Regions from separate parts of the Veillonella sp. 3913 genome, predicted to be linked through region 2. Evidence: riboswitches for the same ligand, from Rfam matches in the RefSeq annotation. Region 2 holds a riboswitch; each other region holds the start of a gene.
The links. A riboswitch is a leader RNA that binds a small molecule or an ion and turns the genes downstream of it on or off. The one in region 2 is predicted to bind thiamine pyrophosphate.

Region 1 (11,049 bases), on a different contig from region 2:
GAAAAGAAGCGATTATAGTTCTTTTCTATTTTCGTAGTAAAAGGGATAGAGGCAGCCTGCAAAAGAGACTGTGCAAGCTGCCATGGAAATCCCAAAATAGATGTATGTTCCATTAGACAGACATAACATCCTTTTCTTTTGTATCACGAAGTTCATCAATTAATTTGATTTTTTTGTCGGTCAATTTTTGAACTTGATCTTGTCCATCTTTTGACACGTCTTCAGTAATTGTTTTCGCTTTTTCTTCTTTTTTAATTGCATCATTAGCATCACGACGAATGTTACGAATCGCAACTTTAGCGTCTTCTGCTTTTTTGCTTACAACTTTTACCAATTCTTTACGGCGGTCTTCCGTCAATTGAGGAATCGCCAAACGAATAGAATCACCATCATTATTAGGATTTAATCCTAAGTCAGATGTTAAGATTGCTTTTTCAATGGCACCAATCATTGTTTTATCCCATGGAGCGATTAAAATCATGCGAGGATCTGGAGCAGATACGTTCGCCACTTGATTAACAGGTGTTGGTGCACCATAGTAATCAACCATTACAGAATCTAATAGAGATGTATGAGCACGACCTGTGCGTACAGAGGCAAATTCGTGTTTCAAAGATTCAATTGTTTTGTCCATGCGCGCTTCTTCGCGGCTAATAATTTCTTTAATTTCCATAGTGTTCACCTTTTATTTTACGATAGTACCGATGGCTTCTCCTTTGGCAGCACGTGTAATGTTGCCAGGAATATCCATACTGAATACAACGATAGGAATATGATTATCTTTACACAAAGTAGTAGATGTAGCATCCATAACTTTTAATTCTTTGCTAATAACATCCATATATGTTAATTCATCAAATTTTACAGCATTAGGATTTGTTTTAGGATCAGAATCATATACACCATCGGCAAATTTTTTCGCCATTAAAATAGCATCTGCTTCGATTTCAGCAGCACGCAAAGCAGCTGTTGTATCTGTAGAGAAGTACGGATTACCAGTACCTGCTGCAAAGATAACAATACGGCCTTTTTCTAAGTGACGAATGGCACGACGACGAATATATGGTTCTGCTACTTCTTGCATTTCAATCGCTGTTTGAACACGAGTTGCTACGCCTGCATTTTCAAGAGCATCTTGTAATGCAATAGCATTCATCACTGTTGCAATCATACCCATATAATCAGCAGATGCACGATCCATACCTTTAGCACTACCGGATAGACCACGCCAAATATTTCCACCACCTACAACGATAGCAATTTCAATACCACTTTCTTTGGAAAGTGCAGCAATTTCCTGTGCCAATGGTTCTACCACTTGTGGGTTAATGCCAAATCCTTGATCACCTGCTAAGGCCTCACCGCTAAGTTTTAATACGATACGTTTAAATTTACGTTCACTCATGTCCTTCTCCTTATGACGTTTCTAACAAATAATTCAAAAATAAGAGAACACTTGCGGTGTTCTCTTATCTCCGTACTTATTTACCTACAGTAGCCATAACTTCTGCAACGAAATCGTCTTGTTTCTTTTCGATACCTTCGCCTAAAGCATAGCGAACATAACGACGTACGTTAATGTTTTCACCGATTTTAGCGATTGCTTCATTGATCATAGCTTGTACAGTTTTTTCACCGTCTTTAATGAAAACTTGTTCTAATAGGCAGTTTTCTTTATAGAATTTTTCAACGCGGCCAGCTACCATTTTTTCAAGAACTGCTTCTGGTTTTGGTTTACGGCCAGCTTTAACGTCTTCTTCAGCTTCTACTTTAGCTTGTTCCATCAATACAGCTTTTTCGTGTTCGATTATATTAGCTGGAACATCTTCACGTTTTAAGTATGTTGGGTTAGCTGCTGCAATTTGCATTGCTACATCTTTACAAAGAGCTTGGAAATCATCAGTTTTAGCAACGAAGTCTGTTTCACAGTTTACTTCTACTAATACGCCGATACGTCCACCACCATGAATGTAAGATGCTACTACACCTTCAGCTGCAATACGACCAGCTTTTTTAGCTGCCGCTGCTAAGCCTTTTTCACGAAGGAAGTCAACTGCTTTTTGGATATCGCCATCAACTTCTACCAATGCTTTTTTAGCATCCATCATACCTGCGCCAGTCATGTCGCGTAATTCTTTTACTAAAGCTGCTGTAATTTGAGCCATGATTTTTCCTCCTATAAATAATTAAGGTAAGACCTTAGCCTTACCTTAATTTTACATCGTTATTACTTATTTATCAATTAAGACTATGTCTGTATATATTGTTAAATAATCTTACAGATTCTTAAGCTTCTTCGGAAGCAGTTTCTGTACCGAAAGCGTCTTGTTCACCTTGACGACCTTCTAAAATAGCGTCAGCCATTTTACCAGCTAATAATTTAACTGCGCGAATAGCGTCATCATTTGCTGGGATAGGGAAATCAACTTCGTCTGGATCACAGTTAGTGTCCACAGTAGCTACTACAGGAATACCTAATTTTTTAGCTTCTGCGATAGCGATTTTTTCTTTTTTAGGGTCAATTACGAAAAGTGCACCTGGCATTTCTGGCATATCTTTAATACCGCCAAGATATTTTTCTAATTTTTCCCATTCATGACGAAGACGAATTACTTCTTTTTTTGGAAGAACTTCGAATGTTCCATCTTCAGCCATTTTTTCTAATTGTTTTAAGCGTTTAATACGAGCTTCGATAGTTTTGAAGTTAGTCAACATACCGCCCAACCAACGTTCGTTAACGAAGTACATATTCGCACGAAGAGCTTCTTCTTTTACAGCTTCTTGAGCTTGTTTTTTAGTACCTACGAAAAGGATTGTTTTGCCTTCTTGAGCTACTTCACGTAAGAAATCATACGCTTCTTCTACTTTTTTTACAGTTTTTTGAAGGTCAATGATATAAATACCATTACGTTCAGTGAAGATGAATTTAGCCATTTTAGGATTCCATCTTCTTGTTTGATGTCCAAAGTGAACACCAGCTTCTAATAATTGTTTAAGTGATACTACTGCCATGTTGGCACCTCCTGTTAAAAAACCTCCGCAACTCTCATCCCTCAGCAAACGCGAAATTGCGCACAGAACTGATAGTCTAGTTGCGTGTGTATTCATACTTGGTTAGTATAGCACAAACTGTTGAGTGAAAGCAAGGGGAACCTTGCTTTATATCAATATATCCTTGCATTAAGTTAATATTTACAAGAACAAAGTGATAACATACGATTAGTAATCCCAACCGAACATATGGAAGAGTCTATCTTTAATATGTTCTTCTTCGGAGTCCGGGATATAATTACCATAGTATTTACGTTCTATACTACCATTTCTGTAAATTAAGTTACCATGAACGTCATAATAAGAAGTTGGTATAGAATACGTTCCATAATTATGAAAAGACACTGAATTTACATAATATTCATTCGAGTAATATTCTACTGTTACTACATCTGGTTTGATCTCTCCAAATCCACCTAACCATTGAGATCCCAAAGGTGTAAATTCTCGCTTAAAAACACCTCTAACAACTCGATCCTGAGCTTCACCTCTTGCATATACTTTAGTTCTATCCAGGTATGTTTTATAGTATTTATTTTCAGAAATCAGAATCCATCGTTCTCCTGCTTGTGGTAAATGTAAATATCCATCACTCTGTTTTGTCACCTGCGTATTACTATCAGGAACTCCCAAAGCATTATCTAATTTCTTCAACGTTTTACTTAACCAACTAGCTTCTACTGTAGCAGTACCTGCATTCACGGCAAATACGCTAGCTAATACAAGAGCGATTGCTGTTCTTTTTCTCATAGCACACCTCACACTTATAAAAAATAACTATAATGACATCTCTATCATACTCTATACATATATGCAATAGCAAGCATTGTATGATATTTAAGCATATGGATATATCATACTGGTTGTACTCCTAATTAGAATGAGCATACACTTTTTTATCACTTTCTTTCACAGTGAAAGTGATATTCCGTATTTGATATGCTTCATTAGGACTCTTAGCATTATCGATGTCTACTTTCTTTTTGATATTGGCCGCCTCTTGTTCGTTAGCAAATGTAAAGAAAGAGTCGTCCGTTTTATACATAATAGAGTTGTCATCGTTACCACTGACAAGCATCAACTTACCATTTTCTTTCTTAATTGTGTGGGTAGCGCCAAACGCAGCATCATAAGCTTTACCATCTCTGACTGTCATTAACATATCTTCTTTTATTTCATCATAATAAGGCACCCATTCATAAACGTCGTCATAGATAGGTACTACTCCATTTTTATTTGGTCCCTTTGCAATATCTAATTTCGTAATTCTTGCATGATCAGTACCATATTCTCTTTCGTTTACCAGCTGATGTTTCGCATATACATTACGCATATAAAACTTAGATTCAGTCATTTTATATACATGGTCACTTACCTTTTCAAACGTTATTTTATAAACAATCCCACCATTATAGCCGTTGTCTTCATAAGGAGGGTTATAATGATACCATGTACCCGACAAATCGGGATTGTCTCTGATTGCTGTATCAGATGTGCACCCTATGAAAGCTAATCCCATCATCATTATGCCCAGTATAATTAGCATACATTTCTTAATATTCATTCTATTGACCTCGTTTTCGCCAAATCATAAAGGCAGCAAGCACTACACCTAATCCTACCAATCCAATCATTACATTTCTAATAGTATGAGATGCTTTTAGAAACACAAATCGAATATTTTTATCTTTTTCAAAAGTAATTGTATTACCATTTACAACTCCATCAGTTTTGAAATCGGTTTTAATATCACCATCTACTGTAATAGTTGTTGTTCCATAGGATTTTCCCATAAAAAACATATATGCATTATTTTCTTCACCATAAGGATAGATAACATGTAGCGCTTCAGGTCTATCTATGACACCATAAATAATTCTATAACTGTTAGTTAATTCACTTTCATCTGAAAAAGAAGCTTTAATTTTCCAATATTCAGACTTAGCATCTGTTTGATTATTCAAAGCCTTACCAGCTTCATCAACAGCCTCTACCTTAATATGTTTTGCACTAAACTGTTTCAAAGCCTCTTTCTCTTTATTTTGTTTTTCCTCAAATGTTTCATCACCTATATGCTTACGGTCATAAATAATTTTATTTAGACTGTCGTCAAACCCAGCTTCTAAATCCGTTTTACTTAAAGGTTCAGGAGTATGCAATTGCGCCTCCCATTTCCCGCTAAAGTCACTATCTACTTGTATAGTAGAGTCCATACTTGCACAACCAGTTAGCACTAATAGTGCGCATCCCAGTGCCAATAGTTTCCATTGTTTCATCATGCACCTCAAAAAACAATCTTCTCAAATGGTACTCTTATGTAAATGCACTAGTTGCATTACATAAAAACATATTTACTATCTATATAATACATCAATTGCATTGCTATAATCAATTTATCTATACAACAAAACAACCAACTCCAAAAAAGAGTTGGCTGTTTTATCTCTTATTTATAATATATCAATTTTCTCTCCCTCTAAGGCTTTGTTGATGCTCCGTACGGCGCAGAATTTTCCGCACATACTACAAGCTTCTTTATGCCCCTCTTCTGGGGCACGGCTTTCACGGATGCGACGAGCTTTTTCAGGATCTAGTGCTACTGCATATTGTGCTTCCCAATCGAGTTTTTGGCGCGCCTCTGCCATACGGTCATCGCGATCTCGTGCATTCGGAATCCCTTTTGCAATGTCTGCGGCATGCGCAGCAATTTTGAAAGCCATAATGCCTTCTTTCACATCGTTTTCGTCAGGTAAGGCTAAGTGTTCCGCTGGTGTTACATAGCAAAGGAAGGCTGCCCCATGCATGGCTGCCACGGCACCACCGATGGCCGCTGTAATATGGTCATAGCCTGGTGCAATATCTGTTACTAATGGTCCTAACACATAGAACGGTGCCCCATCGCAGATTGTTTGTTGTACTTCCATATTGGCTTGTACTTGATTTAATGGCACATGACCTGGACCTTCCACCAACACTTGTACTCCACGTTCACGAGCTCGTTTTGTTAATTCCCCAAGTCGAACGAGTTCCTCGATTTGACAGATATCTGTAGCATCAGCCAAGCAACCAGGACGGCATGCATCGCCAAGAGAAATGGTCATGTCATATTCTGCACAAATGTCCAAGATTTCATCATAGTATTCATAGAACGGATTCTCTTGACCAGTCATGGACATCCAAGCAAAGACTAAACTACCTCCACGGCTCACGATGTTTAGTTTTCGTTTATGACGTTTAATTTGCTCCACTGTGTGTTGTGTAATCCCACAGTGTAAGGTAACAAAGTCTACACCATCTTCTGCATGAAGACGGATAGTAGAAATAAAGTCCTCTGCAGTCAATTCACCTAAATCCTTCTGATGATGAATAACGCTATCATAGATTGGCACGGTGCCAATCATAACAGGACATTCCTTTGTCAACAGCCGGCGAAACACTTTTGTATCCCCATGCGTAGACAAGTCCATAATAGATTCAGCACCTAATGCCACTGCATGATGAACTTTTTTCATTTCTTCTTCGTAGTCTGTACAATCTTTAGATGTTCCTAAGTTCACATTAATTTTTGTGCGCAACTTCTGCCCGATTCCTTCTGGTTGTAAAGATGTATGATGCTTGTTGCAAGGAATTGTTACATGTCCTTTTGCCACTAACTCTCGTAATACTTCAACATCCATGTTTTCTTTTTCTGCTACCACTTTCATCGCGTCGGTAACAATGCCTTTTTGGGCTGCTTGCATTTGTGTGTAAAACATAAAAAGCTCCTTTCATTACAAAGGAGCCTATTATGGGTACTCTATACACAAAAAGGTATCGACATTATATCGATACCCACATATGTCAGCGTGCTTCCTACGCGGGCATGATCCCGATCAGGTCAAAAGGTCAGGTACTTCATAGTCCTTTCTCAGCCTATTACATAGGCTCCCTTGCAAATCTAAAATATTTACTTACTTATAGTATATCATGGAATGGTGGAATTTTATAGAAAATTATTCTTCCTCATCCATGATGGCATTATGATACACATCTTGTACATCGTCCAAGTCTTCCAGCATGTCTAGTACTCGTTGCATATTCACTGCGTCATCACCGGTTAATTCCATATTAGTATCTGGAACCATTGTGATTTGTGCCATATCTGTAGCGATGGATGCTTCTGCTAGGGCAGCTTCTACGGCATCGTAATCATCTGGCAATGTGTAGATAACGAATACATCGTCTTCTACTTTGATGTCTTCAGCGCCAGCGTCAAGAGCCAATAATGTCAATGTTTCTTCATCATTGCCTTCTTGGGGAATCACGAATACACCTTTGCGTTTAAACATCCAGTTAACAGATCCACTTTCACCTAAGTTACCACCACGTTTGGAGAAGGCATGACGGACATCAGCAGCTGCACGGTTACGGTTATCTGTCATCACTTCTACAAGGATGGCAGCACCGCCTGGGCCGTATCCTTCATAGGTAATTTCTTCGTAGTTGTTCGCATCACCAGCACCGGCACCTTTATCGATGGCACGTTGAATATTATCCTTAGGAATGTTATTTTCACGAGCTTTTTGCAACGCCAACTTCAAGCGCATATTACCGGTTGGATCTGTACCACCAGCTTTTACAGCCACTGTAATTTCACGACTAATTTTTGTGGTAATTTTTGCTTTTAACGCATCATTTTTACCTTTTCTATGTTTAATATTTGACCATTTAGAATGTCCTGACATTGTGTCCTCCTATTTATTCCACCACGCTTCGCCTCGCAAGCGGTCTAATATAATTGATACGGCACTACGAACTGAAAGGTGATTGTACTCACCATGTCCATAGATGGGTTCTAAGATATAATCGAAATCTTCCATTGTTTCTTTCGTCATACCATACCCCGTTCCAAATAATACTACCACAGGACGGCTCTCACTTTCAAGTGATTTACGGAGCGATGCATAGGTAATGGTATTATCATAGGTTCGTGCATCCGTAGTACACACGATTGGCGTCTGTCCTTCTAATTCCCTCACCATATCGATGGCTTGTCGAATGGAATTGACAAGTTCCACATGTTTGAAAGCATCTTTTCTATCCGGATTATAAGTACTGCCAAATCCCGTTTTCCAATGACTCATTACAGTTTCTGCCAATTCACGTTGGCTAGGTACATTGTGAATGATGAAATACCGTTCCACATCGTAAGTTGTAGATGCTCTGGCAATATCATGGATATCGTAGTTCGTGATGGCCGTCGTGATCACCTCACCATGTTTATTCATAATGGGATAATGAACGAGGCCGATATATAAATTCGCCATTTATTTCCTCTTTTCCTCTGTGAAAGTAGACTGTCCTATCAATTTTGAAAGTACTTGTTGTTCCTCTTCAGAATCCACTCTGTCTAGTACTCTTTTTAGAGCCTTAATTTCATCTACAGTTAATTCTCGTTGCAACAAATCATTTCTCAGTAAAGCAGTCCGTTTCAATGACTCTTCTAATCGCCACTGCTCAATATTTTTATGATGACCACTTAATAATATATCTGGCACCATCATACCTCTGTATTCTTGGGGTTTCGTATATTGTGGACATTCCAATAAAGGATAGTAAAAGGAATCCTCTATGGCTCCTGAGGTAGCGCCTAAGACACCGGGAATCATGCGCGCCACTGCATCGGCTACTACCATAGCTGGTAATTCACCGCCCGTTAATACATAATCTCCAATGGATATAGTTTCATCCACTAAGTGTTCTTCTACCCGGTAATCTACCCCTTCATAGTGTCCACAGACAATGACAAGTTGATCATAGGTGGCCAATTCCCTTGCTTTTTCTTGTGTAAATGGTCTCCCTGTAGGCCCCATAAACACAACATGGCGTTTGTGACTCTCCTTTGTACAACGATGTTCTTCTATGGGAATCTGCAACACATGCTCTACAGCCTCAAAGAGAGGAGGTGCTTTCATGAGCATGCCAGCGCCACCTCCATAAGGAGTATCGTCCACTTGACCATGCTTGCTATGAGAAAATTCTCGTGGATTTGTCACTTTCATTTCTAATCGATTTGCCTGTAAGGCACGTTTGATGATGGAATGTGTAAAAAAGGCATCAAAAAACTCTGGGAATAGCGATATAATATCTATTTTCATGGACTATGCACCTCCTTTCTATATATCCTACAAACAACTATTTTACAGGTCAAGGTAAGTCTTATAATGTATATGTATCATAACTATCGAGATTGCTAGGTGCTCTAACTATATATTTATAATACTATTTGTCACCGTCATATGAGATAATAATCGATCTGTTTCATCAAAGATATTAATCATCCATACATGATTTCGACCACCTTTGTGTAATAATTGACCACGTGCTACGACATATCCTTCACATCGTTTCGGTTTCACATGATTAGCCGTTATCGATTGACCTACAGCTACTTTTTGTTCAGACGAATCTAAGTCCACGCTTTTATTGCTCGATGTTGATTCTTGTGCCAATATAGCATTAGATGCCATGCCTGCTAATGCTTCTCCATAGGCTAAATACACGCCACCGTTAACGAATCCAAAGGGTTGTGCATGAAACGATGAAAGCTTCATAGTACTTTGAAAGGCCTGTTCAGTACAGTGAAATGTCTCTATCTGTAATTGTTCTAATAAAGAGGTTTCCTTCATACTATGTCCTTTCTACTGTGTGAATCAAGTCTTGTCGCAATATTTTTCCCATACTATTTTTAGGTAATGCATCAAAATATATCATTCGTTTCGGTACTTTATACTTCGCTAAACGACTGAGTAGATATTCTGATATATCTTCTTCGGAATGGTTTGTTACCACGCATAATACAGGTACTTGCCCCCATTTAGGATCTGATACTGGGATAACTGCACATTCTAAAATACCGTTCATTCCATATAAGACATCTTCGATTTCCTTAGGGTAAATATTCTCGCCCCCAGAAATGATGATATCCTTTCTACGGTTCAAAAGATATAAAAATCCATCTTCATCTACGTAACCAATATCATCTGTATTAAAAGCTCCTTTAATAGGTTCTTTATTAAGGTATCCTTTCATCAGCATCGGGGATGAAAGCCACACTTCTCCTACTCCTTCTTCATCAGGATTGCGAATTTCAATACTAACACCCTGTAAAGGATAACCTACAGAGGCTAATTTATTCGGATACTCCTGTATACTAAAGGTAGTACTTTGAGCAAAAGTTTCTGACATGCCGTATGTCTTATAGACTGGTAAATTTCGTTGTACGCACTCTTGTAACAGTGGCATAGGAATGAACTCGCCACCTAGCAAGATAGCCCGTAAAGCGGGTGCTTGTATCCGTTCTACTATGCGTTGTAACACTGTGGGCACCAAAGATACCATGGTGACTTCTTTTGTTTTCAATTCCTCTAGTACGACTTGTTCCGAGAACTTCTCACGAATTGTTGTTCTTGTGCCATTATATAAAGTACGCAAAATAATAGATAAGCCGCTGACATGGAACATAGGAAGTACTACAAGCCAATTATCCTCTTTCTCCACACCAAGCACATTCGCAGAAGCTTTCACATGAGCCTCAATCTGCAACCATCGCACAGGGACTGATTTGAATTTGCCTGTTGTAGCACTAGTGTTGATAATACAAAACACTTTTTCATCAGATGGATTCCAGCCTAGATTTTCGTCATTATGCATAGGAGAAATAGCCTTGAAATTAGTGTCTATACATGTAGAAAAGCACAAATCCTGTCGGTCCACTTGATTATGGCTATGCTCACAAGTAGAAACATCTGTGATCTCTATGTCACAAGCTCCCTTCTGTGCACGCCATACCTGTGCCATTTTTTCTGACATTAACAAGGTACGGACTCCTGTACTTTCCAGCTGTTCAGTTACTTCTCGTTCAGTCAGGTTCGTATTCAGCAACACTGTTTCTATACCCAATGCAGAAAGAGCAAATAGGTGTATCGCCATGGATACTGAATTTTCTGCCCATAAAGC
Region 2 (11,049 bases):
CTAAATATGGAGTTATAGATTTAAGTTATAAAAGACGATAGGCAAGTAGTATAGTGGGAATTATTGACAGTCTGTCTACTCACATTGTACAATTTATGCATACCCAAGAGCTCTTAGGTTACTGAGGGCTCTTTTTTATTTAGTTTGAAAAGGAGAGGATTTCATGATAGAACTTAAACAGATTCGAAAAGTCTATGAAGGTGCTGTCCGCGTGGAAGCCTTGAAAGAAATTAATGTATCTATAGAAGAAGGCGAAATTTTTGGCGTTATTGGTCAATCTGGGGCCGGTAAATCTACCTTGATTCGTTGTATCAATATGTTGGAACGTCCTACATCTGGATCCGTTATTGTGGACGGTGTAGATTTAACGAAGTTGAACACAGTAGAATTACGTGAAGAACGTAAACACATTGGTATGATTTTCCAACACTTTAATTTACTTTCATCCCGCACAGTGTACGACAATGTAGCATTTCCATTGGAATTGCAAGGATTGTCAAAAGAAGAAATTAGAGAACGTATTTTACCAATTCTAGACATCGTGAAACTGTCGGATCGTTTAGACAACTATCCGTCTCAATTATCCGGTGGTCAAAAACAACGTGTTGGTATTGCCCGTGCCTTAGCCAGCAATCCAAAAGTGTTATTATGCGATGAAGCTACGTCAGCTCTTGACCCACAAACAACAAAATCTATTTTAGCCTTGTTGAAAGATATCAATCGTCGATTAAACTTGACCATTGTCTTGATTACTCATGAAATGAATGTTATTAAAGAGATTTGTGATCGTGTAGCTGTTATTGAAGGTGGTACGATTATTGAAGAAGGTCCTGTAGTGGATGTATTTACAGAACCAAAACAAGCTACAACGAAAGAATTCGTGTCTGCCATCATCCGTCATGACTTGCCAGAAGATGCCATTGCTCATTTAACATTGAATGAAACTTGGGTAGAAGGAGCCAATCCGATTGTACGATTGACTTTCAAAGGCAATGTAACAGATGAACCTGTAGTGGCAAGCATTATTCGTAAATTTGATACAGATGTAAGTATCTTGTTTGGCGGTGTAGATTATATTCAAGATATGAGCTTTGGTCATTTGATTGTAGAATTAAAAGGGGAGCGTGCTAAATCAGAAGCGGCTATCGACTACTTACATAATTTACCAATTGGAAGCGAGGTGATCGGTTATGTCACAGCAAATCATTAATTTATTGCTACAAGGTTTCTTAGAAACTGTACAAATGACGGTGATTTCTACTGTAGTAGCCGTTCTATTAGGGGTTCCTTTGGGCGTAATTTTAGTCATCACCAGCCGTGGTCATATCATGCAAAATGAAGCGGTGAATAAAGTGCTAGGTGCTATTGTAAATGCCACACGTTCCATTCCTTTCATCATTTTGATGGTAGCCATCATTCCATTTACTCGATTAGTGGCAGGTACATCTATTGGTACGACTGCAGCTTGCGTGCCATTGACCTTAGCAGCCATTCCATTCTTGGCTCGTTTGGTAGAAACAGCGATCAAAGAAGTGAATGGAGGTGTTATCGAGGCAGCTCAATCCATGGGGGCTACACCATTGCAGATTATTTGGAAAGTGTTGTTGCCAGAAGCGTTACCAACATTAATCGATAATATTACAGTCTTAATCGTTAACTTAATTAGCTATTCTGCTATGGCAGGTGCTATCGGTGGTGGCGGTCTTGGGGATATTGCGATTCGCTATGGATACCAACGTTTCCAAGGAGATGTGATGTTAGCCACTATCATCATCTTAATTGTATTAGTACAAGTCATCCAAAGTGTAGGTGACTATTTATCCCGTAAAGTGAATAAAAAATAAAGGAGATACTATGAAGCGTATTTTAGTCGGCTTATTAGCCATTACATCTTTAGTGTTACTATTAGCAGGATGCGGTAAAGAAGAAGCGAAACCAACAGCAGATGCACCGATCAAAGTAGGTGTAACAGCAGGTCCTCATGCAAAAGTTATGGAATTTGTAAAAGGTGAAGCAGCAAAACAAGGATTGAACATCGAAATCGTTGAGTTCAGCGATTATATTCAACCGAATATTGCCTTAGATCAAAAAGAATTGAATGTGAACTCTTTCCAACATCAACCATTCTTGGATAACACAGTAAAAGATAAAGGCTTGAAAATTCAATCTATCGGCAAAACTATTTTGTTACCAATGGCAATTTACTCTAACAAATATAAAGATTTAAAAGATGTACCAAATGGCGCTACTGTAGCGATTCCTAACGATCCTACCAATGGTGGTCGTGCCTTGTTATTATTACAACAAGCAGGTTTGATTACATTAAAAGACGGTGGCACTGTAAAATCTTCCGTAGCAGATATTACAAGCAATCCTAAAAACATTGATATTCGTGAATTAGAAGCGGCACAAATTGCTCGTTCCCTAAATGATGTTGATGTAGCAGCAGTGAATACAAACTATGCAATTCCAGCAGGTTTGAACCCACAAAAAGATGCTGTTGTAGTGGAAAGCACAGATTCTCCATATGCTAATGTAATTGCTGTTCGCACAGAAGATGTAAATAATGAAACATATAAAAAATTATTGTCCATTTACCAATCTGAACCAGTACGTAAATTCATTCAAGAAGAATTCAAAGGATCTATTATCCCAGCGTTCTAAGTGAAAAGGATCAGCAAACAATTATACAACAGAGGTTAGTTGATATACGAGTATCAACTAACCTCTATTTTTTTGTACAAGAACAATGAATTAATGATATATGTATGATATTTCCTATGGTATAATGGTAGTGAAATAAAGTACATTCTGAATAGAATTATGAAGGAGTAGAAGGTTGAATCAAAAACTTAAGAATCCAATGCATGACCAGTTATTTCGGGCAGTCTTGTCGTTGGAAACACTAGAAGAATGTTATGAATTTTTTGAAGATATTTGTACCATTGGAGAATTAAAATCTATCTCTCAACGCTTAGAAGTGGCACGATTATTGAAAGCAGGTACAGGGTATGAGCAAATTGTAGAATTAACAGGAGCTAGTACGGCGACCATAAGCCGTGTGAAACGGTGCTTAAATTATGGTGCCGATGGATATAATAAAATTTTGCCTCGTATTGAGGACTAGAAGATACAATAAGACATCAAAGTGATGTATATAAGAGAGGAGGGCTCACACTATGGAAGGTGATTTACTCATAGGTATCATACTATTTTTTGCAGGAGCCCTAGCGGGGTTTATTGATTCCATTGTAGGTGGAGGTGGGTTGATTTCGTTACCCGCTTTGATGCTGACGAATATGCCGGTGGCTATGTGCTTAGGGACCAATAAATTATCTAGTGTCTTTGGATCTGGCACAGCAATGATTAACTTCGCCAGAAACAAATTGGTAGATTGGACATTCGTGAAATGGATCATGCCATTCACTCTGCTTATCTCTATGGTAGGCGCCTATATAGCAGTCTATGTGCCAGGCACATTTTTAAAACCCCTTATTATTGTATTATTGTTGGCAGTGTTCATTGTGGTGCTTACCAAAAAAGATTGGGGTACCATAGCACAAGTGGAACGTAAATCAGGATGGAAATTACTTGCTTATGTAGCAGTGGCTATTGTTATCGGCTTATATGATGGATTTCTTGGACCTGGCACAGGGGTGTTTTTAATATTCTATTTCTTGTTTATGGGTTATGATTTTTTAGGCGCATCAGGAAATGCCAAAGTACTAAATACAGTGAGTAACTTTGGGTCCTTGATGGTGTTCATCTATATGGATCAAGTGAACTATGGCTATGGTTTAGCAGTTGCAGCGGGACAAATTATTGGCGCTACTGCGGGATCAAAGTTAGCCATGGTGAAAGGCGCAGGACTAGTGAGATTTTTGTTTATCGCTATGTCTCTGACAATGTTAATGAAATTGTCCTATGACTATTTACTTTCACAGGGGATTATATAGTAGGAGTAACTATGCAAAAATTTAGTGATAATCAAGTAGCATTAATTAGCGGCGGCACATCGGGCATAGGCTTTGCTACGGCAGAATTGTTGTTAAAGCAAGGCTGGTGTGTGGTGATTAACGGCCGCAATGAATGGGATGGACAAGAAGCGGTGGTAAAATTGCGCCGTATTTCCTCGAAAGTACGATTTGTGCAAGGAGATGTAAGTAAGGTTATGAATTGCCGTCGTATTGTGGAAGATACGATTCGTTTGTTTGGCAATTTAAATGCCTTAGTAACGGCAGCTGGGTATTATGAAGAACGACTATTGGAAGATGTGGATGAGCAAAACTTTGATGAGATGTTTGGAACGAATGTAAAAGGTACTGTCTTTTTATGCCAAGCCGCAGCACCGTACTTGAAACAAGTGCATGGTAGTATTGTGACTATATCAAGTGATGCAGGACTACAAGGTAATGTGGCGTGCACTGTGTACGGAGCATCCAAAGGGGCTGTAGTGAGTTTTACGAAATCACTGTCCTTAGAAATGGCGCCTCATCGTGTTCGCGTTAATTGTGTATGTCCTGGTGATGTAGACACTTCATTAGTGGCAAAACAATTAGCCAATGAACCATCGGGTGATATTGTGAAAGCTAAGGAAGAAATGGCTTTACACTATCCATTAGGACGGATTGCTCAACCGCGAGAAGTAGGCGAAGTCATTGCTTTTCTTATTAGTGAGAAAGCATCTTTCGTGACGGGTGCAGCTTGGACTGTAGACGGTGGACTAACAAGTTGGTAATTCATTGAGAAATTTGATACAATAAGGGTAATAAGTACATTTACACTTAATGTTTTGTGGTCAGTATAGGAGACAAATATGGAGCAGTTGGAATACAATAATGCAACACTTCCTCAAGCAACGAATGTACAAGAAGAAGTAGAAATGATTTGCCGTTGGGCAGCAGCTCGTGCAGCTGGTATCGCGGCATTACCAAAATTTAATTATGTAGGTTTATTGGCTAATGATGTGTACATGGTATCACGCATTGCTCAAGTATATGGTGTATGCCCTGCTAAAGAAGGGGTGACTGGATTTTTAGTCGGTCTTGGTGGTAGTGCTGTAGCAGCGTTAGTATGTACAGTCGTACCAACAGTGATTCTTCGCGTTCCGGTGGCAGCGGCTATTACCTATGGTGTTGGTAAAATGGCTGCAAAATGGATTGAAGATGGTATGCCAGCATGTCCGAACTATGAAGAATATCGTCAACGTTTAGTAGATATTTATGAACATAATAAAGAAACAGTTATCACATTGGCGAATACACCACTTCGGGATAAGCCGTTGGGTAATGAAACTGTAGATTTCTTAGATGATGTACAGGTGTCTGGTAATGATTACTTAGCAAGTGCCAAAGGCTTTGCAGGTTCTTTTGTTGGAGCTGATTTGTTGGCTAATGTAAGTGCTGTAAAAGATCTAGCAGTAGGAGCCGTATCCATCTTGGCAGCTACGGTGAAAGACACATTAGAGAAAAGTGGTAATGAAGAATTACTAGATAATGCTCGTCATGCTGCAAAAGGCGTAGGCTCTTTACTTAAAATTTTAGCAACTGAAGCATTATCTTTAACTGGTGCCGTAGCAGGTACATCAGCATCTAAAGCAAGCGTATATACAAAAGCCGCTTATGAAAAAGCAGATACGGTGCGACAAACATTAAATGATTCTTTACAAACTAAAGTAGAACCAGTGGTGGAAAAAGCCACAGCTGTTATGCAAGATGTAAAAGAAGTGGTAGAACCAAAATTACAACAAGTAAAAGAAAAGGTAGAACCAAAACTTCAACAGGTAAAAGAGGTGGTAGAGCCGACATTACAGCAAGTAGAAGAAAAAGCTTCTGAATTGACAGCCAAAGCGATTGATCACGCACAAGAAGCGGTGCAAGACATTCGTGAAAAAGCGGAAGTTGTGAAGGAAACAGCAGTAGAATTGGCAGAACAAACAAAAGAAAAAGCCATTGACTTAGCAGAACAAGCAAAAGACAAGTTCAAACAATAATCAGAGAGGTTATAACTATGAATATCTTACAAATCCTTAAGTATGGAAAAACCTTTACATCTGATGCCTTTATGTCTACTGTGAATCGCATGGGTCGTAATATTATGTTTGCACGAAAAGCTGTTATGTTATATTATTGTTTACGTGATGCAGATACACCAGCATTTGTAAAGGCCGTTATTGCAGGCGCTTTAGGATACTTGATATTGCCTATTGATTTTATCCCAGATAGCGTACCAGGTCTTGGCTGGGTGGATGATGTGGCAGTATTAGCAATTGCTATGAAAGTAGCGAATCGCTATATTAAGGCTTCCCATAAGGAAAAAGCACAAAAATTTGTGCCTATCGGATCAATTGATTAATCAGTAAAGGGGCTCTTTGGAGCCTCTTATTGCATAGGAAAGGTAGTATACGATGATTTCTACATCTTTACGTGTCCGATTTTATGAAACGGATATGATGGAGATTGCCCATCATACGAATCATTTACGGTGGTTTGAAATGGGGAGAATTGAATATTTTCGCCGCTGTGGTATTAGTCTATGGGACATGATGCAAGAGGGCATCGTCTTTCCTATTACAAAAGTGAGCTGTGAGTATAAGGAAGTGGCACGCTTTGATGATGTATTGCGGGTGGAATTAACAGTAGCCTCTTTGTCGCGGGCTCAATGTACTTTCACATATCGGATTATCCGTGACAGTGATAATGCATTGATCTGCACAGGGGAAACACAAAATGTGTTTACTGCTAAAGAAACAGGTAAAATTATTCGCTTGCCAGATGTATTTTTTAAACCCATGAAAGCCGTAGCAGAGGAGGAGTAGGGAATGACGCCCATACAGAAGGAATTACCTATTGGAGTATTCGACTCTGGAATCGGTGGATTGTCTGTATTATCTGTGCTAGCACAAGAATTTCCGGAAGAAGATTTTATTTATGTTGGAGATAGTGCAAACAATCCAGTAGGCAATAGGCCGATTGAGGAAATTGAAGGCATTGCTACGAAAATTGCAGAGTTTTTAGTGGCCCAACCAGTGAAATTTATAGTGATCGCATGCAATACATTTTCTGTGGTAGCCTTGGACAAACTATCCAAACAATTTGATGTACCTATTGTGGGGATGGCCCAGGGGATTCATGATGCTCTGCGTATCAAAGTCAAACAGAAACGTAAAGGACCTTTAGGCATTATGGCTACCGTCGCGACTATTAATAGTCATAAACATATGGATGCGGTACATAGCTTAAAACCTCATGTGAAAGTGGTAGAACAAGGCTGTAAAGATTTGGCGGCCTGTATTGAAGAAGGTCATTTAGATGATGCAGTTTTACGACATTGTGCAAAAGAATATGTACAGCCTTTGGTAGAGGCAAATGTGGAAGTGGCCATTTTAGGATGTACCCACTATCCTTTAGTAGAACCCATATTGCGTGAGTTGGCTAAAGAACAAATTTGCTTTGTAGACCCTGCGTGGGAAACATCTGATGCTGTAGGAGCTATTTTGTACGGAGAAGATTTGGAGCAGACATCAGGTAGGAAAGGCTCTATACAAGTTTGTGTTACTAGCCATGCGGATCGAGTAACGTCTATCGTACAAGATATTTTCAAGGATACTAGCTTAGAAGCTAAGCTCATTACTCTATAGGAGGAATTATGTATATTTACACATTAATAGATACCCTAGTGTGGATAGCCTGTATCATTGCTATCATTTATATTGCCTACCGCATATTTGCATGGCGCCAAGGCAATGAAGACATTGTGATCATGGTGAAACGTCGCACTCCATTTGTGGTAGAAGACATTAGTTTTGATCAAGTAGTGTTATCTACGGATATTCCATTCGTGAACAGAGGCAAACAATACGGAACCATCATGGATATGTTCCCTCGTCATTTATTACCACAAGAACAATTTGACAATGTGCGAATTCAATCGTGGTTAACCGATGCAAAGGCAGAACGTCATGATGGTTATTGGGAAGCGTTAGTCTATAAGCAACGACAAGGAAGTACCATTCGTTTGCGTCTAGTGATGACGGCTAATAGTGGTAACATTCGTAAAGACTTAGTGGGATTCCCGGACATGCCTATCGATATCTACCATCAAGTAGTAGGCCGTGAGGCATACCGTATTTCAAAAACTAGAATTACTCTAACTGCAGAAGAGTTAGAAGTAGCAATGCGTAAATAGGAGGTATATCATGGCTGAATTAGAACTTTTACCAATCCCTACGCGCATTTTAACGAACAAAGATGATATCGTTGAGGCTATCGTAGAATTTGCAGGCCCTTATATTGGACCAGAAGATATTGTGTGCGTAGCAGAATCCGTCGTGGCTATCACGCAAGGGGAGTTTACACGACCAGAAGATTTAAAAGTATCTTGGCAAGCTAAATTTTTAAATCGCTTTATTCATCCGGATGGATCTATGGCATCTGTGTATGGTATGCAAGCAGCTATGGATAAAGAAGGGGAATGGAAAATGATGTTTGCCTTCCTCTGTGGAGCCGTAGCTAAAGTGTTTAAAAAATCTGGCGTGTTCTATCAAATGGCACGGACCGCATCCTTAACAGATGATGTGACAGGGACTATGCCTCCGTTTGATAAATGCATTGTATATGGACCAAAACAACCACATGCAGTAGCCGATGCTATCATGAAAGCCACAGGAGCCTATGGAGCTTGTGTAGCGGACGTGAATGATTTAAAACGAGCGGCTATCTTAGGGCATAGTCGTGGATTGAAACCGCAGCAAATTGCGCAAATTTTAATCGATAATCCATTTGGCAATGATAGCCAAATGACACCTATCGTTGTGATTAAAAATTATGCCTCTGTGTCTGCACGGAGACGATAAAAATTGTTGATACTTCGGCTTGCAAATTGAGTCGTATCAGCGTATACTGAAAGAGAACTTTGGGGAGCCTAATGGCTGAGAGTAAACGAAAGTTTTGACCCATAACCTGATTTGGATAATGCCAACGTAGGATAAGTTTGATTCGTCATACTGAGGACATCCAACAGGATGTCCTTTTTTTGTGTCTTTCATAGGATGGTATATCGTATAGAGGTACAGAATAGAGGTACATCGAAATGGATGCACAAGTGGAACAGAATAGTGAGACGATAGAGTGCTACAGCATGAAGGGGCATACCACCGCGGGTATGGTTTTTCGTGCTGTTTTTTTATACTAGTATGTGGTGAAGGAGCCATGACGGATAATTGGTATGATACTAGTTTGAAATAGGTATATAGCATACGCTATAGTTAGGAGGATATGATGAAAGTAAATGGAGCAACCTATCATTATGAGGGGCAAACAGTGCAAGAAGTACTGGCAGCCTTAGCGTTTCGAATGGATCGCATCGTAGTGGAATATAATGGGAAGATTCTTTCTAAAGCAGACTGGGAATCGACTCGTGTGAGTCCTGCAGACACAATGGAAGTAGTAACCTTTGTAGGAGGTGGCTAAATGGTATCTTTACAAGATAAAAAAGTTCTGCTCATCGGTGTAGGCGGTGTTGGTTCTCATGTGGCAGTGGCATTGTGCCGTGCTGGAATTGGTCAGTTAGAAATCGTAGACTTCGACGTTGTGGATGAAAGTAACTTAGGTCGTCAATATTATGAGGTGAATGATGTAGGAGTTTTAAAAGTAGGGGCTATGAAAGGCCATCTCAATCGGATGAATCCAAACTGTGAAGTCATCGTTCATAATGAATGCCTTACACCAGAAAGATTATCTGAATTAATCGATGGCTATGACATGGTCGTAGAAGCAGTGGACAAGGCTGTCACAAAAGCGTGGATGACAGAAGTGATTTTGACCCATCCTGCAGAGCCTTTATTAGTTGGCTGTTCCGGTATGGCAGGTTGGGGGGATAGTAATGGTATCCGCCGTGAACGGAGACACCATCGTTGGTATCTATGTGGTGATGGTGTGAGTGATATCGATTCTATCGGAAAAATTACTGCGGCTCGTGTCATGGTGTGCGCCGGACATATGGCAAATGCCGTCATTCAATTATTACACGGAGAAGATATTGATTAAGGAGGAACCTATGACACGTTCAGTAAAAGATATGGAAACACAAGATACATGGACCTTAGGGGGACATACATTACATTCTCGATTTATCTTGGGGTCTGGAAAATTTTCTATCGACTTAATCGAGGCTGTCCTAGAAGAAGCGGGTGCAGAAATGATTACCTTAGCCCTACGTCGTGCGGTAGGTGGAGAAGTGGAAAATATCCTAGATGCTATCCCAAAGGATACTATCTTAATCCCTAATACGAGTGGCGCTCGAGATGCTGAAGAAGCGGTGCGTATAGCAAGATTATCCCGAGCTACAGGTTGTGGAGATTTTGTAAAAGTAGAAATTATGAAAGATTCAAAATATTTATTGCCACATAATGGGGAGACCATTAAGGCTACAGAAATATTAGCAAAAGAAGGATTCATCGTTATGCCATACATGTATCCAGACTTAGAAGTGGCTCGTGATTTGGTGAATGCTGGAGCCGCTGCGGTGATGCCTTTAGCGGCGCCAATTGGATCTAATCGTGGATTGCAGACAAAGGAATTTATCAAAATTTTAGTGAATGAAATTGATTTGCCTATCATTGTAGATGCTGGTATTGGTGCTCCATCCCAAGCAGCAGAAGCTATGGAAATGGGCGTAGCTGCGATCATGGCAAATACAGCCGTAGCTTCTGCGGGTCATATTCGAGGTATGGCGAAAGCATTTGGTTTAGCCATCCAAGCAGGACGGTTGGCATATTTGTCAAAATTAGGGCCTACTCTTGAAACCGGTGGTAGCGCTTCATCTCCGTTGACTGGATTTTTGAGATAATAGGAAAGGAATAGCCATGTCTAGTACCACCAGATACCATATAGATGATCCATGTTGGAAGTATCGCCCCCACATGGATCAAATTGAAAGTCCCATTTTAGAAACGGTATTGCGAGAACGTGAGCAATATACATACGATCGATACACAGCAGATGATGTGCGCCGTGTATTGCAAGAAGATACCATTGATGTAGAAGGATT
Region 3 (11,049 bases), on a different contig from region 2:
TATCAAGAGTATATACAAGGATGATACATATATTGCTGAATTAGTAGTAATATACTGTTAAGTATGAGGAATTGTAAATGAAAGCAAATACGTTTACTAGTGAAGCCATCGTACTGTGGCGTAAAAAACGAAAATACTATAGTATCTATGCATTTCTCACGAAGTTAGAAGGCATTATACTTTGTTCTGTTCCTCATAAGCGTAAAGCTAACTATAAAGAAGGTGCGTATTTGCAACCTTTAAGCCGTTTATATTTGACAGTAGCACCTAACGGAGACATGTACGATATTATCCAGATAGATGGAATTTCTACACGTGATTATGAAAGTTTAGAAGATATTTCCTATGCTACTTTTAGCGGTGAACTGGTAAGTGCTTTGTTTGAAAAAGGTAAATTAGACCGCAGTGTATATACGAACATGAGCCGATTTTTACAATCTATACAGGATAAACCTATTCGCTTAGGCTCTATTGTGCTGGGGTGGCATATGTTAAGTCTAGCGGGATTTGTGCCACAAGGGCAACATTGTGAAGACCCTGAGGTAATGGCAAGTCTTTGCGATGAAATCTATGAAGCCTGTCAGTATGTAGTGAAACAAGAGCTACAACAAGGGATAACAATGCTTTTGAACTATGATTGGATTCCTACAAAGCCTTTACGTCTTACTGCGAATCAATGGGATCAATTAGAAATTCTATTGCGAAAACTTTTGACATATCAACTAGGATATACATTGCATAGCATTGAGTTTTTAGAGACGATGATATAATTAATATATTAAAATGAAAACAGGAGCTACCTTTCATAGAAGGAATGCTCCTGTTTTGATTTGTGAAGTTATTGTAAAGTGTATAATGAAATAATGAGTGCTTATATACGCACTAAATAGTATAGTAAGCGGTTATATTTCTTTTTTCTTTTTAGAAATTAGGCTAATGATATAGGCCGTTGCAATGGTTGCTAATGCTGTTCCTACGATAGTAGATAGGCTAGCCCCTAAGAATGGGTTGCTGTCAAGGAATTGATGGTACATATAAGTACCAGATGCCCAACAAATGATGTATAGGGTAGGACCATGGTCAAGGCGCGGACATTTGCGCAAAAAGAAATAGTGAGTTAATAAAATAGCAATCATTGGGGCAAACACGGATCCAATCATATATAAGAAAGGGATGATATTATCCATTGGATAGATGGATGCACCGATGGTACCGATGATCGTAACGATAATACCGATAGTACGACCAGAATATTTAGTCTGCAAACTTTCAGAGGAAATACCAGCAGATAAGGCATCCATAAAAGTAGTTGTGACAGTAGAGAATACGATGATAATTAACCCACCAAATCCTAAACCAGCATGAAGAAGAACCTTTGCAATGTTGCTTTCATTTGTAAAAAGGGCCGCAGCGAGGCCTAATACATACATGACAGAACTAGTTACGCCGTATACGATGGCACTAGATGCAGTACCTGCCACAGGGTTCTTGGATAATCGAGTATAATCACTAATCAATGGTAGCCAAGACAACGGCATAGCGATGGATAATTCCAAGGCCGCTGTAAAAGTCATTTCATCAGTGATGATTCCTTGGCTGTGAATGGAACTTTCTTGTAACAAGCTAATCAACAAATAGATGCAGAGGATACCTAAGCCGTAGCCCATGATGCTGTTGATATACCCCATGTTACGGATACCAATGAAGAGCCATACAATGATGAGGGCCCCGATAATGAAAGTCCACGCAGTGAATGGTAGATTCCATAACTCTACGGCACCAAGAGCACCGTCATAAATCATAATACCGGTCCAACCAATCAGTTGTAGAACGTTTAAAATAGAAAATAATTTCATGCCCCCATTGCCAAAGACAGTGGATACAGTTTGCATAGAACTCATGTGTTCACGAGCGCCGATGAGTCCTGCACCAAATAATAACAAGCAGCCGATGACGTGACCGATGATGATGGCTAATAGGCCATCGGAAAATCCTAGGGGCGCAAAATAGGTGCCCGTCATAATTTCCGCAATGGAAAGAGCGGCGCCGAACCAAATGAGGGATAACCGCGATGATGAAAGTTTTGAATCACTCATGAATACTCCTAACTATGCCAGTAGGAACAAAAAAGACTAATCTGAAACGATTAGCCTGTAGATGATAGATATTCTTAAGATACCTAGTATTGCAAACAGGAACCATGTGGTAATGTGTCCTTATGTGTTTGTATAGGTACTACAAAAATATACTAATATATCCCTACGTTGGCATTATCCAAATCAGGTTATGGGTTAGTAGCACATAGCCACTTCTCAGCCCACTTTAGTGAGCACCCCTTACAGATGTATTATACGAATTGAATGATACTACGTCAATAGCAATATATAGGTGAATGTAATGTATCATATGAAATATATAGGATATATGAATGTCTATATTGAGAGGAAATCTCTTATAGTGAAAGTAGCTTAGCTGTAATTTATTGTATTGCATTAGAGTATATTTCATGTTATAACTAAATTAATAGAAGAACCACTAGGGGTGCTTATGCTGAGATTGATGAGTGTCAAAACCCTAGACCTGAACCAGATAATGCTGGCGTAGGAAAGTGGATGGCATCGAATACTAGACATTGTATAAGAACCGTCCAAAGGATTGGTTCTTTTTTGTTACTAGTAAAGGAGATACCTATGAAATTACATAGAGCATTAACGATTGCAGGAACGGATCCAACAGGTGGTGCAGGGGTGATGGCAGACTTAAAAAGCTTTCAAAGTCGTCACGTCTATGGCATGGCTGTCATTACATCAGTAGTAGCGCAAAATACGAGAGGTGTGACACAAATTGCTCACATGGACCTTTCTATGATTGAAGCACAATTGCAAGCCGTATTTACAGATATTGTGCCAGAAGCAGTGAAAACGGGTATGTTAGCTACAGCAGAGATGATGGAACTAATTGGAACTTACCTAGATTCTAAAGTACCCTATGTGTTAGACCCTGTGATGATTGCCACTAGTGGGGACCGTCTTATCTCAGATGAAGCTGTGAAAGCCTTACAAAGCAAATTGATTCCGAAAGCGACCTTGATTTCACCGAACCGTAGTGAAGCCGAAGTACTAGCAGATATGAAAATTGATACGGTAGAAGCTTTGCATACAGCAGGGATTCGCATTTTACAAGAATTAGGCCCTCAAGCGGTAATCATCAAAGGTGGTCACATTGGAGATGAGGCTACAGATTACTTGTTTACAAAAGATACCATGTCCATGCGTCGCTCTTGGACAAGTCCTAAATATGACACAGTACACACCCATGGCACAGGTTGTACATTCTCTGCTGTTATAACAGCAGAACTAGCTAAAGGGAAATCCTTGGAAGATGCCATTACCATTGGTAAAGAATATATCCGATTAGCTATCTTGCATAATCCAGGGTTGGGCACAGGCAATGGACCAGTGAATCATATGGCCTATGGAGATGAATATTCTGAATAATCTACCCAAGTCTATGAGTATGATACAAGCCATATCGAATAGTTTGAGTGTCGTGGTATACTATAAGTAATCTGTTTTGGTTGTTATATAAGAAACGAGGATTATTTTGAAACATCATGATATAGATACAGTACGCTCCATGATGGGGTTGTACTTCATTTGTGGAACACCGAATACGAAGGATATTCACAAGACCCTTACAGAAGCTTGTAAAGGGGGTATTACTTGCTTTCAACTTCGTGAAAAAGGAGAAGGTGCTTTAGTAGGTGACGAAAAAGAACAGTTGGCACGGGAGTTACAGAAAATTTGCAAAGAATATGGAGTTCCTTTCATCATCAATGATGATGTAAAATTAGCTGAAAAGATAGGTGCTGATGGTGTTCATGTGGGGCAAGACGATATGGACCTTGAAGAAGTACGCAAACGATTGCCTCACGCTCTTGTGGGTACGTCTATTAACTCTGTAGAAGAGTTGGAGAACACAAAGTTGGACTATGTGGATTATATCGGTGTAGGTCCTATGTATGAAACAAGCACAAAAAAAGATGCCAAAACTGTGCGAGGGCCCGAATTAATTTTAGCTTTACGTGCTCATAACCCGACAATTCCAATGGTGGCTATTGGTGGCATTAATCGAGATAACTTTGATGATGTCTTAGCGGAACCAGTGGACGGTATTGCGGTGATCTCAGCCATCACAGAAATGGAAGACGTCGAATATGAAACTGCCATGTGGATAGAGAACATGGAATGGTGTAAGATGTTCTTGGAAAAATAATATACAGAACATATTCCTAGACTATTGTGGAATAGGGGGATAGTAAAAGTAATTAAGAACTTACATCGCTGATTAAGAGGATACACCTTGACACTAATCCCTTTTATCCATACAATAGTATATATACATAAGTGATGAAGCAGAGGAGTATACTCCCTTTAGCGAGTGAGGATGGTGAAAGCTCACAATTGAGTAGAAGGCGCTGTGGAGCATGAGCAGGAACGTTGTACCATACTAGGTATGGACAATTAGTAAAGGCTATTTTTTAAAAGAGGGCATTAGCCAATTAGGGTGGAACCGCGGGTATATCTCGTCCCTGTAGCGATTTTCGTTGCAGGGACTTTTTTTATTCCCTGTAAAACATAAGGAGGAATGGAAATGACATTTCAAGAGATGATTTTTACACTCCAAAACTTCTGGGGTGAACAAGGTTGTATTTTACAACAACCATATGACATTGAAAAAGGGGCAGGTACGATGAACCCTGCTACGTTCTTACATGCATTGGGACCAGAACCATGGTCTGTATGTTATGTAGAACCATCCCGTCGTCCAGCAGACGGTCGTTATGGTGACAATCCGAACCGTTTATTTCAACATCATCAATTCCAAGTGATTATTAAACCTTCTCCAGACAATATTCAAGAATTATACTTGCAAAGTTTGGCTGCTCTTGGCATTCATGCAGAAGATCATGATATCCGTTTCGTAGAAGATAACTGGGAATCTCCAACATTAGGCGCTTGGGGTCTTGGTTGGGAAGTTTGGTTAGACGGCATGGAAGTAACGCAGTTTACCTATTTCCAACAAGTAGGATCTATCGATGTAAAACCAGTATCTGTAGAAATCACATATGGTTTAGAACGTTTGGCTATGTACATTCAAGGCGTAGAAAATGTGTATGACTTACAATGGAACGAACAATACACATATGGCGATGTATGGCATGCAAACGAAGTAGAACAATCTACGTACAGCTTTGAATTAGCAGATACAGATATGTTGTTCAAATTGTTCGACATGTACGAAGCAGAGGCTACACGTGTATGTCAATTAGGTTTTGTGTTGCCGGCCTACGATTATGTGTTGAAATGTTCCCATACATTTAACTTGCTAGATGCACGCGGTGCTATTTCTATTTCTGAAAGAACAGCTTTTATCGGTCGTGTTCGTAACATGGCTCGTATTTGTGCACAAAACTATTTGGCGAAACGAGAAGAACTTGGTTTCCCATTGTTGAAAGGAGATAAATAAGATGGCTAAGGATTTACTCTTTGAAATTGGGGCAGAAGAAATTCCTGCAGGATTTTTGCCAAATATTATCAAACAATTAGGTGAATTAGCAACAGCAGCTTTGGCGGAACGTCACATTCCACATGGTGCTGTGAAAGTGTATGCTACACCTCGCCGCGTTGCATTACTCATCAATGACGTAGCAGAACGTGGTGAAGATGTTCACGAAACTCATAAAGGTCCATCTGTATCCATTGCCTATGATGCTGATGGAAATGCTACAAAAGCAGCTATCGGTTTTGCTCGTGGTAAAGGATTAGATGTATCTGAATTGAAAGTAGTAGATGGATATATCTTTGCTGATACAACGACAGCTGGTTTAGATACAAAAGAAGTCTTATCTGACATATTACCATCCTTGATTACAGGTTTAAGTTTCCCTAAATCCATGCATTGGGGCGATTTAGAAGAACGTTTCGTTCGCCCAGTACGTTGGTTAGTGGCATTATTTGGTCAAGACGTAGTACCAGTGACATTTGCTAATGTAACAAGTACAAATGTAAGCCGTGGACATCGTTTCTTAGGTGAATCTGAGTTGACTATTGGAGAACCAAAAGACTATGTAGATACATTGAATAAAAACTTCATTATGATCGACCAAGACGTTCGCCGTGAAACAATCCGTAAACAATTAACAGAATTAGCAGCCACTAAAGGGGCTACTGTGGTGTGGGATGAAGATTTATTAGACGAAGTTACATTCCTAGTAGAATATCCAACAGCTCTTTGTGGTACTTTTGATGAAAGCTATTTAGCGTTACCATCAGACTGTATTATTACACCAATGAAAGACCATCAACGCTATTTCCCAATGGTGGACGGCAAAGGTAAATTACTTCCTATGTTTTTAACTGTTCGTAACGGGGATAGCAAATCTTTGGATGTGGTGGCAGCTGGTAATGAACGAGTACTTCGCGCTCGTTTAGACGATGCGAAGTTCTTCTTTAATGAAGACCGTAAAACACCATTAGCAGGCCGGTATGAAGCATTGACAAAAATTGTCTTCCAAGAAGGTTTGGGCAATTTAAAAGATAAAACAGAACGTCTGTTAACATTAGGTACTGCCTTAGCAAAAGAAGTAGGTTTTGCAGATACAGCTACCTTAGAACGTGCTACACACCTTGCTAAAACAGACTTAACGACAGGTATGGTGAGTGAATTTACTGAATTGCAAGGTATTATGGGTAAAGAATATGCTTTACTAGATGGCGAAACACCAGCTGTAGGAGAGGCTATTTTTGAACAATACTTGCCTCGTTTTGCAGGGGATATCTTGCCAAGTACCGATGCAGGTCGTATTTTGAGTATCGTAGATAAAGTAGATACCATTGTAGCTACTTTCAGCCGTGGTTTAATCCCTACAGGCTCCCAAGATCCATATGCATTGCGTCGTCAAACAATCGGTATCATCAACATCTTGATGGATAGCAAATGGTCTTTATCCATGCGTCCAATCTGGGTAAAAGCAATGGAATTATTAGGCGTGGCTAGTGAAAAACAAGAAGAATTACTAGGTCAATTAGAAAACTTCTTCATCCTTCGTCTGAAAAATATCTTGTTAGAACAAGGTATGCCATATCAAGTGGTAGATATCGTATTGAGCCAAGAGACTGTCACAGTTGCCCTAGCAGAAGGTTTAGGACAAGCCTTAACAGCAAACCGTATTGATGAAAACGAACCATTAATGCAGGCTTACACACGTATTTTTAATATGGTAAAAGATGTGACTTTCACAGGCGTTGACGAATCCTTGTTAAAAGAAGATTCTGAACAAGCCTTGTACAAAGCGGCATTACCGGTATATACAACAAATCGCAAGGCCTTAGAAGTTGGGGACTATGTGAAAGCTGTAAGTTTGGCAGAATCCTTGGTGCCATATATTGAAACATTCTTTGAACATGTTATGGTTATGGATAAAGACGAAGCAGTGAAGCAAAATCGTCTTCAATTATTACGTATGACTTACGAAGTAAGTAACTTAGGTAAATTGAAATAAGATCTTATGATTGTTACAGTACTAACATTTTTTGCGAATGTATTCATCATGGGTAGCATTGTGTATATGTACCAAGTCATCTTTGGTCCTATTGATCATCCTTTTCTGATGAAAGCGATGGACCTCTTTCATGTGCGTATTAACCTGGAAAATATTAGCTATGCCGTAGCAGGTACATCTGTGTTACTTGTGGCGGCACTAGCGCAAATTCCTTGGTTTCATCGCATTACCATGTGGCTCTATGGGGGACGTCGTCCTATAGGGCAAGAAGTAGAGATTCTACAGATGATTCAGAAGGATATACAAAACCATACTGGTATCGATATGTCGCAATTCGACTGGTTTATCAAAAATGATGATTCTATCAATGCTTTTGCAATGGGGCATAATCGAATTTGTATTAATACGGGGGCTATCATACAGTTGCCATATGATGAATTATTGGGCATAGTGGCTCACGAAATGGGACATATTCATCATAAAGATGGGGCCTACGGATTTTCTTGTTTCTATATGAACTATTTGGGACAAATGTGCATTCGTGTGTACGAACTATTTGCGCGTGTCATATTATGGATTCAATATTTGCGACTACCGATAATTACATTCATTGTGCAAATCTTCTACCTTTGCGTGGTATTGCAGATACTTTTCATGCAGTGGGTTATTAAAGCGCCTTTGATCATTATTGACTTATTCACAGGTAGACGAGCCGAATATCGGGCAGATAAATATGCTTATGAAATCGGCTTAGGCGCTGAACTCCATAATGCATTGATTACCTTACGCAACTATACAGTTGAAACTGGTGAAAGTGGGCTCATTAGCAAACTCTATAGCACACATCCAGCTACAGAAAAACGTATCGAACGATTGCGACAATATGTAGAGGGGAAGATAAAATAAATTTTACATTTCCCTCTTGCATAAAAACTTTTATTTATGATAGAATAGTACTGTTAATTTGAGATGGTCCTCTGCTTATAAGGTGTAAGTAATGAACGTCTGCAAAATAGGAGGAAAAAATCGTGAATATTATTGATGTATTAGAAAAAGAACAGCTTCGCTCTGACATTCCTGAGTTCCGCGCTGGTGATACTGTAAAAGTACACGTAAAAGTTGTGGAAGGTAGCCGTGAACGTATTCAGGTTTTCGAAGGTTTAGTAATCAACCGTCAAGGTGGTTCCGTTCGTGAAACTTTCACAGTTCGTCGTATCGCTTCTGGCGTTGGTGTTGAACGTGTATTCCCACTTCACAGCCCACGTCTAGCAAAAATCGAAGTAACTCGTCGCGGTATCGTTCGTCGTGCTAAATTGTACTACTTACGTAACCTTACTGGTAAAGCTGCTCGTATTCGCGAAAAACGCTAATTTAAAAGGGTTAGCCATGAGACGTAAGTCTATGGCTAGCCTTTTTTTATTTCCTTTAGAAACTGCTAAATAGTAGGGCATATTAGTTATGAAATCCTAGATGAGAGTTTGCTACTTGATAGTCAATTTTATATACTTTCATAAAATGTAGATAGTTTGATAGTAGTATGTCATAAAAGATATTAAATTAGCAGAAAAAAATAACCGTAAAATGAGCATATGATATAGATAATAGACGAATAGGTGAAGTATGAGTCAAGAAATTTTTCCGATCGTGCAGTGGTTCCCAGGTCATATGGCAAAAGCCACTCGCATGATTACGGAACATAAAAAGAAAGTTGATGTGGTTATCGAATTACTAGATGCACGTATTCCTCGCAGTAGTGCGAATCCAGTTATTCGCGAGTTGATAGGCGATAAGCCACATGTAGTGATTTTAAATAAATGCGATTTGGCAAATCCAAAAGCTACAAAAGAATGGATTGAATTTTTCAAAAACGAAGGTATTCATGCTATTGCTATTGATTCTAAAAATGGCAAAGGCAATAAACAGTTGGTGAAAACTGTAGAATCCTTAGCCCAACCCATCATCGATCGTTGGATAAAAAAAGGAATCAAAGGTCGTACAGTACGTACTATGATTCTAGGGATACCCAATGTAGGTAAATCTACACTAATTAATAAACTAGCTGGATCAGCAGCAACAAGAACTGCTAATAAACCGGGTCATACTCGTGGTCAACAATGGGTGAAAGTAGGTAAAAATCTAGAATTATTAGATACGCCAGGTGTATTATGGCCTAAGTTTGAAGACCAACGAGCAGCAGCTCGGTTAGCGATGACAGGAGCTATTTCCGACGATGTGTATGATTTAGATTCTGTTATCAAGCAGTTGTTGGCATATTTAGAAGAGCATGAACCGACATTATTGCATGAGCGTTATAAATTGACGGAAGAAGAGCGTACATCCGTAGATACCATGTTAGAGGCTATTGGTCGTCGTCGTGGTTGTTTGGTAAGCGGTGGCGTCGTGGATTATGACAAGGTGCGCCGTGTGATTTTGACGGATTATAGAAATAACAAATTGGGATACATTACCTTTGATGGCGTCGATGAGGAGCCGTACTATGTTGACGAAGAGTGAGTTTCAGGAACTTAAAGTTAAAGATATTAAAAATCTATTGCAAGGTGAATGCCCTTTTGATTATGTACAATGGGCATTAGAAGATTCTCGTGAATCCGTGAAACACGCAGCTGGTGTGTATTTACGAAAGCAGAAAAAAGTCTTAGAGGAGCAACAGCGTTTGGAAGCCATGTACACCTATGAAGAAAGTTTTTATGAAGAAGGAAAATTTTTAGTGGCTGGTGTAGATGAAGTGGGTAGAGGTCCTATTGCAGGTCCTGTGACAGTAGCAGCGGTTATCTTACCACCTCATTGCAAGCTAGTAGGGTTGAACGATTCCAAAAAACTAACGCCAGAAAAACGAGATACCTTATTTGATCAAATCATGGAGGTAGCAGTAGCGGTACACTGTGTGTCCTATGAGGCAGAAGTCATTGATACACTCAATATTTATGAGGCTACACGACAAGCTATGTATGAGGCGATTCATAATTTACCAGTACAGGCAGAGGCTGTATTATCGGATGCGATGAAATTACCAGATTTAGAGGTACCTGTAGAATCTTTGATTAAAGGAGACTCTAAAAGTGCATCTATTGCGGCTGCTTCCATTGTAGCAAAGGTAACACGGGACCGCTTCATGGAATCTATGGACGAAGAGTATCCAGGATTTGGGTTTGCGATCCATAAAGGATATTATACAGATGTACATAAGCAGGCCATAAAAGACCTTGGCATTACGCCATTACATCGTCATAGTTTTGAACCTATCAAATCGATTGTGGCAGGTAAGCCTGTAGAAGAAATCTAAGTATTAGTATATCATTTAGGTTATACATGCTTAGGATACCTATAAAGATATCTCTGCCCATAGCGATTCCATTGTTTGAAAATGATTATAATATAATATTACTTATAAAAGCATTCTTATAGAGTATTCTATGAGAATGCTTTTTTGAATATCGATAATTGTATATGGATTATAACACTCT

Region 1: another riboswitch for thiamine pyrophosphate. It lies ahead of thiC (phosphomethylpyrimidine synthase ThiC); the one in region 2 lies ahead of thiS (sulfur carrier protein ThiS).
Region 3: another riboswitch for thiamine pyrophosphate. It lies ahead of thiD (bifunctional hydroxymethylpyrimidine kinase/phosphomethylpyrimidine kinase); the one in region 2 lies ahead of thiS (sulfur carrier protein ThiS).

What each region holds. Positions count from the first base shown of each region.
Region 1 covers NZ_RQVF01000001.1:157,624-168,672, reverse strand. Annotated here, with positions in the region: gene EO113_RS00795 (hypothetical protein) at 1-113, opposite strand, end outside; gene frr (ribosome recycling factor) at 113-673, opposite strand; gene pyrH (UMP kinase) at 686-1,405, opposite strand; gene tsf (translation elongation factor Ts) at 1,482-2,165, opposite strand; gene rpsB (30S ribosomal protein S2) at 2,287-3,012, opposite strand; gene EO113_RS00770 (hypothetical protein) at 3,220-3,801, opposite strand; gene EO113_RS00765 (hypothetical protein) at 3,923-4,615, opposite strand; gene EO113_RS00760 (hypothetical protein) at 4,617-5,330, opposite strand; gene thiC (phosphomethylpyrimidine synthase ThiC) at 5,502-6,806, opposite strand; TPP riboswitch at 6,884-6,992, opposite strand; gene EO113_RS00750 (YebC/PmpR family DNA-binding transcriptional regulator) at 7,044-7,775, opposite strand; gene EO113_RS00745 (RNA methyltransferase) at 7,785-8,357, opposite strand; gene trmD (tRNA (guanosine(37)-N1)-methyltransferase TrmD) at 8,358-9,188, opposite strand; gene EO113_RS00735 (PaaI family thioesterase) at 9,297-9,719, opposite strand; gene menE (o-succinylbenzoate--CoA ligase) at 9,721-11,049, opposite strand, start outside.
Region 2 covers NZ_RQVF01000002.1:144,686-155,734, reverse strand. Annotated here, with positions in the region: gene EO113_RS03890 (methionine ABC transporter ATP-binding protein) at 164-1,210, shown strand; gene EO113_RS03885 (methionine ABC transporter permease) at 1,191-1,844, shown strand; gene EO113_RS03880 (MetQ/NlpA family ABC transporter substrate-binding protein) at 1,855-2,664, shown strand; gene EO113_RS03875 (YerC/YecD family TrpR-related protein) at 2,864-3,127, shown strand; gene EO113_RS03870 (TSUP family transporter) at 3,180-3,956, shown strand; gene EO113_RS03865 (SDR family NAD(P)-dependent oxidoreductase) at 3,968-4,738, shown strand; gene EO113_RS03860 (hypothetical protein) at 4,817-5,992, shown strand; gene EO113_RS03855 (YkvA family protein) at 6,010-6,354, shown strand; gene EO113_RS03850 (thioesterase family protein) at 6,407-6,817, shown strand; gene murI (glutamate racemase) at 6,821-7,639, shown strand; gene EO113_RS03840 (hypothetical protein) at 7,648-8,187, shown strand; gene EO113_RS03835 (coenzyme F420-0:L-glutamate ligase) at 8,198-8,854, shown strand; TPP riboswitch at 8,905-9,004, shown strand; gene thiS (sulfur carrier protein ThiS) at 9,279-9,470, shown strand; gene thiF (sulfur carrier protein ThiS adenylyltransferase ThiF) at 9,471-10,046, shown strand; gene EO113_RS03820 (thiazole synthase) at 10,057-10,848, shown strand; gene thiH (2-iminoacetate synthase ThiH) at 10,922-11,049, shown strand, end outside.
Region 3 covers NZ_RQVF01000001.1:322,479-333,527, reverse strand. Annotated here, with positions in the region: gene EO113_RS01680 (DNA repair protein RecO) at 78-770, shown strand; gene cytX (putative hydroxymethylpyrimidine transporter CytX) at 903-2,096, opposite strand; TPP riboswitch at 2,240-2,347, opposite strand; TPP riboswitch at 2,528-2,624, shown strand; gene thiD (bifunctional hydroxymethylpyrimidine kinase/phosphomethylpyrimidine kinase) at 2,691-3,497, shown strand; gene thiE (thiamine phosphate synthase) at 3,604-4,275, shown strand; gene glyQ (glycine--tRNA ligase subunit alpha) at 4,654-5,529, shown strand; gene glyS (glycine--tRNA ligase subunit beta) at 5,531-7,564, shown strand; gene EO113_RS01650 (zinc metalloprotease HtpX) at 7,571-8,470, shown strand; gene rplS (50S ribosomal protein L19) at 8,593-8,934, shown strand; gene ylqF (ribosome biogenesis GTPase YlqF) at 9,185-10,078, shown strand; gene EO113_RS01635 (ribonuclease HII) at 10,065-10,868, shown strand.